4 regions of the Leisingera sp. McT4-56 genome follow, and region 1 is predicted to be linked to each of the others. Evidence: riboswitches for the same ligand, from Rfam matches in the RefSeq annotation. Region 1 holds a riboswitch; each other region holds the start of a gene.
What was found. Region 1 has a riboswitch for cobalamin ahead of LHL23_RS12275 (CbtB domain-containing protein). Riboswitches for the same ligand answer to the same signal wherever they lie in the genome.

Region 1 (2,196 bases):
CGCCGTTCACATAGACATGCGCATGACCTTCGCCTTCCACGTCTGCGGCAGAGGCGTGCTGCGGGGCAAAGCGGAAATTCTGCGGTGTCACCTGCAGGTTCCAGCCCGCCATCGGGTCCTCGTGCAGCTGGATGGCGACGCTGGGCGCATCGGGGCCTGCTGCCAGGCTGACGGCCTGGGAGTGATCATGGGCGGCCATTTCGCCGTGACCGCCGCCGTGGTGCGCCGGGTCGCCATGATCATGGCCTTCGAAGGTGACGCCATTGCCGGCCGCGATCACGAAACCGGCACCGCCGCCGAACACCAGGCCAATCGCAAACAGGGCAAGAGAGCGGGACATTTGTTCATCCTTTGAAAATGAATGTCCCCGCCGGATGCGGCCGGCGGGGAGGGTCAGAGAGCCGGATCAGGCTGCGGCTTCCGCGCGCTTGCCTTCGGCCTGCCAGAAGTATCCGGCAAAGCTGCCGAGAAGCACCCAGGCCGCCATGCCGATACCGAACGCGCGGGCGGCAAACAGCGCGCCGATCTCGGTCGGCACCGGTCCGGAGAAGCTCTCCGGTTCAGGCGCGCCGACGATATGCGGAGCCATCAGCAAGAGGGCCGCGATCAGGATACTCACCAGATTGCCGCCAAAAGCGATCAGCCACATGGCAACGCCTGCGGCGGCCACGGTGATGGTCCACCAGATCTGGCGCGCGCCCACGTCGGCGGCGGCAACACCCGGCACTTCGGGCGCCAGCGACAGGCCGGGCGCGAAGTGGAAGGTGATGAAACCCGCCAGGCCCCACAACAGGCCGGTACGCGGGTTGATCTCATGGCCCTGGCGTTCGGCCACCGACATCAGCGCCGCCATCACCAGCGCATAACCGGTGTAGGTCAGCATGGTGAAGATGATGCTGAGGCCATCGCGCATCGGTTCGGCGAACATGCCGGGCAGGTCGGGGTGCGCGGTTACGGGATCAGCGCCGAAATGCACCAGCTCGCCGCCCTCGTAAAGTTCGGCGTGGAGCAGCACGGGCTGCACGAAATACAGCTGCAGCAGGGCGGTAATCAGCCCTGCTGCAGCGCCAGCGAACAGGCCGCTGGTCAGAATGCGACTGAACATGGCCTTAGTGGCAGGGGAAGCCGGTTGCGTGGCGCACGTCATGAGCAGCGTCGTGCAGGGCAGATGCCTGAACATGGCCGGTCAGCGTGATGATCCCCAGCCCCAGAACCACTGCAAACAGTGCCGGAAGAACACCGGTGCCAGCGGCGGAAGCCTTAAGCGTCTTGGTCGTCATTTCTAGTCCTCCTTACCGTCACACCCGACGGCATAAGTTGCGTTTCCACACGGCCGGTCTCCTGACTCGCGGGTCGCTGCTGCCTTCCTCCTTCCCGGCTTGCGCCAGTGGTTTTTGGAAGGCCGCTCGCCGCTCACAGTCGCGGGGGCGGTTGAGGCTTCGGTGCCGCGATTTGGTCCACCGTCCTCATTCCCGTTTCAGTCCCAGTGCTTAGGCACCATCAGACACCGTATCAGACGGTAATGCCCCGCGCGGCTGAGTCCGGTCAAGGAAGAATCCGCCAATCTGGAGCGCTTCAGCGTCATGGGGATAGCCAATGCAAGTTAGGCGGCAGCGATCAGGGAAGCCTGAGAGTTGCAAAATTTGCCCGAAAATACGCGCGGAAATTCGCGACTACCTGCCGCAGGCAGTTCACACCAGATCCGCAGGAATGCGCGCAATCGCCTTGAACCGCAGCTGGCCCAAGGGCCGGGCATCGGCGAAATTGCCGTTGGCGCTGTCTTGGTACATGCGCAGGAAGGTGAGGATGTCCGGCAGATCCTTGGCAGTGATTTCCCCGAACAGATAGGCGGTCTTGCCGCTTTGCCGCACCGCCAGCGTCTGCGGCCGCTTGCAGCCGGACATGCAGTCCACCTGCTGCAGCCGCGCCGCCACCCCGGCCGTCTCCAGCGCCGCGGCGACCTGCCCGAAGAGGGCAGGGTCCGCGTCGCGGCAGGTGCGGCACAGGGTGAGGGTCGGCAGGCTCATGCGTCCGGCAGGTCCTGATCGGCCAGCGGCCCGTAAAGGATCAGCACCGGCGCCTTGGTCTCCATCGCGCGCAGAACTGCGGGCAGTTCGCCCACGTTGTGGCAGAACAGTTTCTGTTCCGGCGTGGAGACGCCAAGCGCCACCAGCGCGTGGGTGTCCGCGGGCAGGC
Region 2 (2,196 bases), on a different contig from region 1:
ATCAGGTGGCGGCCGGTCAGCGCGCGGGTCAGATGCTCGGCGTACCAGTTGGAGAACTGGATCACACCGCTTTCCTGTACTTCCGAATAGGGGCCGGGCTCATATGCGGGCGAGTTGATGCCGCGCTGGTTGTCCTCAACCACGATGCGGTCCTCGTCGTTGGTGGCAACCCAGACCTCGGTCAGCCGCTTCAGGTCGTAGTCCTGGCCTTCAACCGCATCCTTGTGCACCAGCCATTTGGTGGTGACTTCGGTCTCGGTCGGGCTGATCGGGGTCACCCGGAACACGATGGAATGATCCGGCAGGAAGTGGTTCCAGGTGGTCGGATAGTGGAACTTCAGCAGCGTGCCCGCATCGGCAAACGGCACCCGGCCCAGCTTCTTGGCGACAGCCGCCTTGCCGTCCATGGTATAGCTCTCGGCGCCCTCATTCAGCGGCATCCGCGCCACCCGGTACTGGCCGCGCGCATCGATCTGGAACTGCGACGGCACACCTGCCGCCTCGATCCGGTCGAAGTGCTTCTGCAGGTGCGGCGGGGTCTCGCCGCCCTCGACGCCGGTGACGGACGGATCTTCCGGGAAGGTCCGGCACAGCGACGGGTGGTTGCCGCCGCAGTGATAGCACTCGCGGTTGTTCTCCCAGACCAGCTTCCAGTTGCCGTTCTCGATGATCGAGCTTTCATAGGCGACCTTGGCGTTGCCCAGGTCGTGCGGCTCCAGATAGGGGCGCGCCACTGCGGCAAAAGCGTCGAAGTCCGGCGCCTCATCCGCCAGGCAGATGTAGATCAGCCCGGCCAGGTCGCGGCAATGCACCGGCTTCAGCCCGTGCTTGGAGGCATCGAAATCCGGCCCCATGTCGCGCGCCCACAACAGCGAGCCGTCCAGCTCATAGGTCCACTGGTGGTAGGGGCAGACCAGCTTGGGCGAATTGCCCTTCTTGGCCTTGCAAACAACAGAACCGCGGTGGCGGCAGGCATTGTGGAACGCACGCACCTCGCCATCGGTGCCGCGCACGATGATGACGTTGTAGGCGCCGACCTGATGGGTCACGAAATTGCCCGCCTTCGGGATCTCGCAGGCGGGAATGGCAAACAGCCACTCGCGGTAGAAAATCTGGCGCATGTCCAGATCCAGCACGCCCGGATCAGTATAAAACGCCTGCTCCAGGGAATAGTTTTTCTGACGGGCCACCAGTTTGGCCAGAATTTCGCTGTCGTGAAGCATCTGCTTCTCTCCTTTGCCGCATCCCCGCGGCAGGTTGGCTTGGCTGCGGGCATGGATGGAGAGATCGCAGGCCACGCGCCTGCAACCGCCCCGCCGCCGCCCGCGGTTGACGTTTTCGGGGCAAGGCTGGTTTCCGGACTGTCCCGGGGCCATTCGGCGGCGGGGCCTGGCACCTTCCCGAAACCATTGGCCTCAGTGGTTTTTGCCATGCCTTGCCCGGGGTCACCGTTGCGGGGGCAGTGCCGGAATTTCACCAGCTTCCCAATTCTCCGCCCCAAGGGGCGGCACCTTGCTGAGGCGCAAACTGCCCTAATCCCGGCCCCCAAGCGGAGACAAATCCGACCCGCAAAAACCGGAAAAAGACATGCATGTTTGCCGCCCGCGGCGGGACAGGGATGTCCAGAATCTCAAACCGGCATCCGCCGGTCCGTTTGCGGCAAGCGCTTATCTTTCATGCGGTTACCAGCTGCTAGGCACACCGAATCGATTCGCACGCAGCGAGTCTTGCGCCGGCCTCTTGGAACGCGAATTGCATTAATTTATATGGCATATAGTTTAATGGTCCCCAGGAGAATCCGATGACCACAGGCCACGTCTTCATCGCCACCAGCCTCGACGGCTTCGTGGCCCGCCAGGACCATTCACTGGATTGGCTGCACAAACAGCCCGTTGCCGAAGATGACGATGGCGGCTTTGCGGCCTTCATGGACAGCGTCGACGGGCTGGTCATGGGAACAGGATCATTCCGCACTCTGCTGGGGTTCGGCCATTGGCCCTACACCAAGCCGGTTGTGGTCCTCAGCAGCAGCCTGACCGAACAGGACATTCCCGAGGAACTGAAGGACAAGGTACGCCTCAGCACCGCCGCACCCGCAGACCTTATGCAGAAACTGCAACAGGAGGGCTGGACCCGCGCCTATATCGATGGCGGGCGGATGGTGCAGTCCTTCCTGCGCCAGGGGCTGATCGCCGA
Region 3 (2,196 bases), on a different contig from region 1:
CTGATTACCGTGTTCAATCCCCGCGTGCTTTACGGCTTGCCGGTGAAGCCCTGCCAGGATCAGAAGGTTCTGATATTCAGGCACGGCGCGCAGAAGTTTGGAATTCTTGTGGATTCCGTCGACGAAATCATCATTACGACCGAAAGCCGCGTGGCCGAACTCAAGCCGCTGGATCAGCAAAACACCTCCAAAAGCATTGCTGAGGATGTGGCCGGCTGCCTGCAGCACACCTCGCCGGACGGCAAGTACGAGTCGATATTGATCCTGGATACCAGCGCTCTCGTGGAACGCTGCTTCAAGGCTGCGTAACAGGCGCTGGCAGGGCAGCACTCCCGGACGGGAAAGCGCCGGGCAGGCGCGGCCGGGCGGGCTCAAGACCACTATGAGCCGGTGTGATTGCCCGCGGCCACCTGCGCAAGGGGGCGGGGCGGGTGTGCAAACGGCCGCCTGTTTCTGCCGCCGCTCTTGGGTGAAAAATCAACGCCGGCCCGAGCCGTCGCAACCCGCCCTCCCGCGGCTGGCTGGCAAGAATTCAGCAATCCGGACGAACTTTTTCTTGCCGCACGGTAAGTGATGCGCTACCCGCGCTTCACCGGTCCCGTGAGGGCTAAGAGGGAATCCGCGGCGCCGTACGGTGCCAAACGGAACTGCCCCCGCAACTGTAGGCGGCGAGTGCTGTCCCATCGTGTCACTGGGCCTGACCGGCCCGGGAAGACGGGACAGACAGTGACCCGCCAGTCAGGAGACCTGCCGGTGCGAAACCGAAACACACCGGACGGGGTTGTCCGGGGAGGTTGCCGATAAGATGCGCCGCCGCTGTCTGGCGCCGCATGCAGGGGGCCAGGCTCCCGCCTTAGCGGTCAATGCCCTTTCACCCGTTCTCCGGTCATTGACACATGGAGATCGAAGATCATGTTTCTGCGTTCCGGCCTGATGGGCCTTTCCTTTGTTGCGGCAGCTCAGGCCGCAGCAGCCAGCGAGACCTTTCCGCTGACCATTCAAAACTGCGGCGAGGCCGTCACCTTCGAGGCGCCGGTTGCGTCCTCCGTGACCGTCGGCCAGGCCGCGACAGAGGTGCTCTATGCGCTGGGGCTGGGCGACAAGGTGCTGGGCACCTCGGTCTGGTTCAACGACGTGCTGCCCGAATATGCCGAGCTGAACGGCAAGGTCGAGCGGCTGGCCGATAACGACCCGAGCTTTGAAAGCGTCGTGGCCAAGCGCCCGGGCCTGGTGGCTGCCCAGTATGAGTGGCATGTCGGCCCCGAAGGCGTAGTCGCCAAGCGCGAGCAGTTCCATGACCTCGGCATCCCGACCTATGTGATGCCCGCGGATTGCGTCGGCAAGGACAACACCACCGGCGGCGACGGCACCCGCACCCAGATGTTCACCACCGAAAGCCTCTATCAGGGCATCGAGGAACTGGCAGCGATCTTCGGCGAGTCCGAAAAAGGCGCAGAGCTGGTCGCAGACTACAAGGCGCGCGAGGCCGCGGCTGTTGCCAAGGCGCAGGAGGTTGCGCTGGACGACGCCTCCGCCGTGTTCTGGTTCTCTTCGCCGGAGATGGAGAGCGACCCGTTCGTGGCCGGCCAGAAGGGCGCACCGGGCTACATGATGCAGCAGCTGGGCCTGCGCAATGTCATCGAAACCGACGAAGAATGGCCGACTGTCGGCTGGGAAACCATCGCCAAGGCCAACCCGACGGTGATCGTGATTGCCCGCATGGACCGCCGCCGCTTTGCCGCGGATGACTACGAGAAGAAGCTGGAGTTCCTGCGCAATGATCCGGTCGCCAGCCAGATGGAGGCGGTCAAGAATGATCGCATCGTGGTGATGGACGCCCAGGCCATGGATGCAACCATACGCGCCATCCCGGCGCTGGAGGATATTGCCGCTGAGCTCAGCGCGATCGGCAACGGCGAATGAGCGCAGCCGCCGCACTGGCCTGGCAGGGCCTCCGGGGCGCATGCCTGGCCCTGCCGGTGCTGGCTGCGGCGGTTCTGGCAGGCGCAATGATCGGGGAAACCTCGCTTGCGCCTGACCTTGTCCTGTCCGTTCTGGCCAACAAGCTGGCCGGGGCGGGCCTGCCGGTGGACCCGGTAGACCAGGGCATCATCTGGAGCTACCGGCTGCCGCGGGCGCTGGTGGCTGCGGCCTGCGGGGCGGCGCTGGCGGTGGCCGGCGTGGTGTTGCAGGCCT
Region 4 (2,196 bases), on a different contig from region 1:
GCGGTTTTGCACCAGATCCAAGCGGACAGATGACGCCAGCTAGCCCAAAGCGGCCACATGCCTGGTGACCAGTCTGGCGGGCCAGCATATGCAGGTCGGGCGGATTCCGGATGTTCGCCGCAGGCGCGAGCCGAACATGGTGAAACGTTGGGAGCCGACCTCCAGGCAACGCCGCAATAGGATTCTGTTCTGCATCGCCGCAGGTCAATTGAGCCCAATTCTACCGAATGCTGCGCCTGATCTCAGCGGCAGCAACGCGAAGAAAGCTACGTTTCCAGCGTCGGGACCAGCCGACGCTGGGGATCAGCCTGACCGAGCCATTTCAGACGTTCCTCAGCATCGAAGAAGCCACAACGCGGCAGGACCAAAGCAGCCGTTCTGCGGTAGATGTACTGATTTAGGTTCACCGCCGGCAGTGAGGCTGGCATGCGTTCATCTACTTTAATCAAATACTGCGAGATACGTATGCACCTTTGCTTCCGAGTAAGGACTTTGAGCCTAACCGCGTCAGTCCTCCATTTCCCGAAGTAGTATTCAGTTTTAACAGTTTAACGAAATCAGTTTCTTGCGATGACGCCTTTTGGCGCCCTCTCTAAGCCGCCTCACTAGACTTTGGCGCTTGACAGAATAAGTTCAGTTTGCCTAAGTCCCGGCCATTCTGGTCCGGCTGGGAGACCACCCGGTTAAAAGGGAACACGGTGAGGTGTAGCCAACAGGCGCCGAATCCGTGACTGCCCCCGCAACTGTGAGCGGAGAGCAATGCTGCGATATGCCACTGCCCCAAGGGGCGGGAAGGCGCGGCAAAGCCTCGACCCGCAAGTCAGGAGACCTGCCAGGATGATCACCCTGTCCGGGTGCGGGGCGCGCCAAGGACAACGGACTTCCGTAGTGGTGGCAGTTTTCACCGTCTGCGGGGGCAAAGCCTTCCAAAGACCAAAATTTGAACATGCTGCCCGGCATGGGCAGCCGCTTGGCCTGTGCTTGCTGCGCGGGCCGGGAGGAATGGAATATGCGCAAGGCAAGCTTGTCCCTGGCCGCCGCCCTGGCCGCCGCCCCTGTAAACGCAACCGCTCAGGATGAAGAAGTCACCGATCTGGGGGAGATCATCGTCTCCGGCGGCTTCACGCCGGTCGAGGCCCAGAAGTACGGCCGCTCCGTCTCGGTCCTGACCAGCGAGGAGATCGATGATCGCGGCATCACCACCGTCCAGGACGCGCTGCGTTCGGTACCCGGCCTGATGGTGAGCGGCTCCGGCGACAGCTTTACTCAGGTCCGCATCCGCGGCGCAGAAGCCAATCACACGCTGATCCTGATCGACGGCGTCGAAGCCTCGGGCGGTGACAGCGAGTACATTCTGTCCGGCCTGGACACTGCCAATATCGAGCGGATCGAAGTCCTGCGCGGCCCGCAATCGGTGTTCTACGGCTCCAACGCCTCGGCCGGTGTGATCAACATCATCACCAAGTCCGGCGGCATCGGCACGGAATACGGCGGCAGCGCGGAAGCGGGGTCCGACGGCTACCGGGCCTCGGCCCGGGTTTCGTCGCGGACCGAGCGCGGCGGTATCGCCTTCAGCTTCGCCCATGACAATGACGACGGCTATGACACCTCGGGCGATGGCGGTGAAGAAGACGGCATCCGCCGCAATACACTGCAATTGAAAGGCGACTACCTGGTCACCGACCGGCTGAAACTTGGCTTCAACTTCCGCACGTCGGATGAACGCTATGACAGCGACCGCACCTCCTTCACCGCAACGGATGCGGCCAGCTATGTCGTGGATGATCCGACGCAATTCAGTGACCGGGATGAGCAACTGGCTCAGGTCTATGCTGAACTGGACATATTGGGCGGCCGCCTGAAACACCGCCTGTCAATCGAACGTACTGACTTTGACCGGTCCCTCAATGGCGGTACCCCGACCGAGACCAAGACTGAAGCAGCAAAGTACCTGCTGAGCTTCGGCCTGGACGGGCAGCAGGCTGATCAAGCAGACCAACTTCTGAACGCAATGCTGGAATGGGAAGAGGACTCCAGCAGCTCCAACCCGGCTTTTGCGCGCGAAACCAATTCGATTGCCCTGGAATACCGCGGCAGCTTTGCCAACGGCCTGGACCTGCAGCTCGGGGTGCGCCACGACAACAACAGCGTATTCGAAGACGCCACCAGCTGGACCGCCAGTGCTTCTTACACTTT

Region 2: it holds a riboswitch for cobalamin, as region 1 does, so the genes downstream of both, LHL23_RS04745 (aromatic ring-hydroxylating oxygenase subunit alpha) here and LHL23_RS12275 (CbtB domain-containing protein) in region 1, are expected to answer to the same signal.
Region 3: it holds a riboswitch for cobalamin, as region 1 does, so the genes downstream of both, LHL23_RS08755 (ABC transporter substrate-binding protein) here and LHL23_RS12275 (CbtB domain-containing protein) in region 1, are expected to answer to the same signal.
Region 4: it holds a riboswitch for cobalamin, as region 1 does, so the genes downstream of both, LHL23_RS08220 (TonB-dependent receptor plug domain-containing protein) here and LHL23_RS12275 (CbtB domain-containing protein) in region 1, are expected to answer to the same signal.

The regions. Positions count from the first base shown of each region.
Region 1 covers NZ_JAJALF010000009.1:106,117-108,312, forward strand. Annotated here, with positions in the region: gene LHL23_RS12265 (hypothetical protein) at 1-340, opposite strand, end outside; gene LHL23_RS12270 (CbtA family protein) at 407-1,105, opposite strand; gene LHL23_RS12275 (CbtB domain-containing protein) at 1,110-1,280, opposite strand; cobalamin riboswitch at 1,315-1,517, opposite strand; gene LHL23_RS12280 (DUF1636 family protein) at 1,692-2,027, opposite strand; gene cobA (uroporphyrinogen-III C-methyltransferase) at 2,024-2,196, opposite strand, start outside.
Region 2 covers NZ_JAJALF010000002.1:263,385-265,580, forward strand. Annotated here, with positions in the region: gene LHL23_RS04745 (aromatic ring-hydroxylating oxygenase subunit alpha) at 1-1,223, opposite strand, end outside; cobalamin riboswitch at 1,331-1,530, opposite strand; gene LHL23_RS04750 (dihydrofolate reductase family protein) at 1,802-2,196, shown strand, end outside.
Region 3 covers NZ_JAJALF010000005.1:132,307-134,502, forward strand. Annotated here, with positions in the region: gene LHL23_RS08750 (chemotaxis protein CheW) at 1-309, shown strand, start outside; cobalamin riboswitch at 577-769, shown strand; gene LHL23_RS08755 (ABC transporter substrate-binding protein) at 913-1,923, shown strand; gene LHL23_RS08760 (FecCD family ABC transporter permease) at 1,920-2,196, shown strand, end outside.
Region 4 covers NZ_JAJALF010000005.1:6,726-8,921, reverse strand. Annotated here, with positions in the region: gene LHL23_RS08225 (hypothetical protein) at 228-401, shown strand; cobalamin riboswitch at 643-851, shown strand; gene LHL23_RS08220 (TonB-dependent receptor plug domain-containing protein) at 1,010-2,196, shown strand, end outside.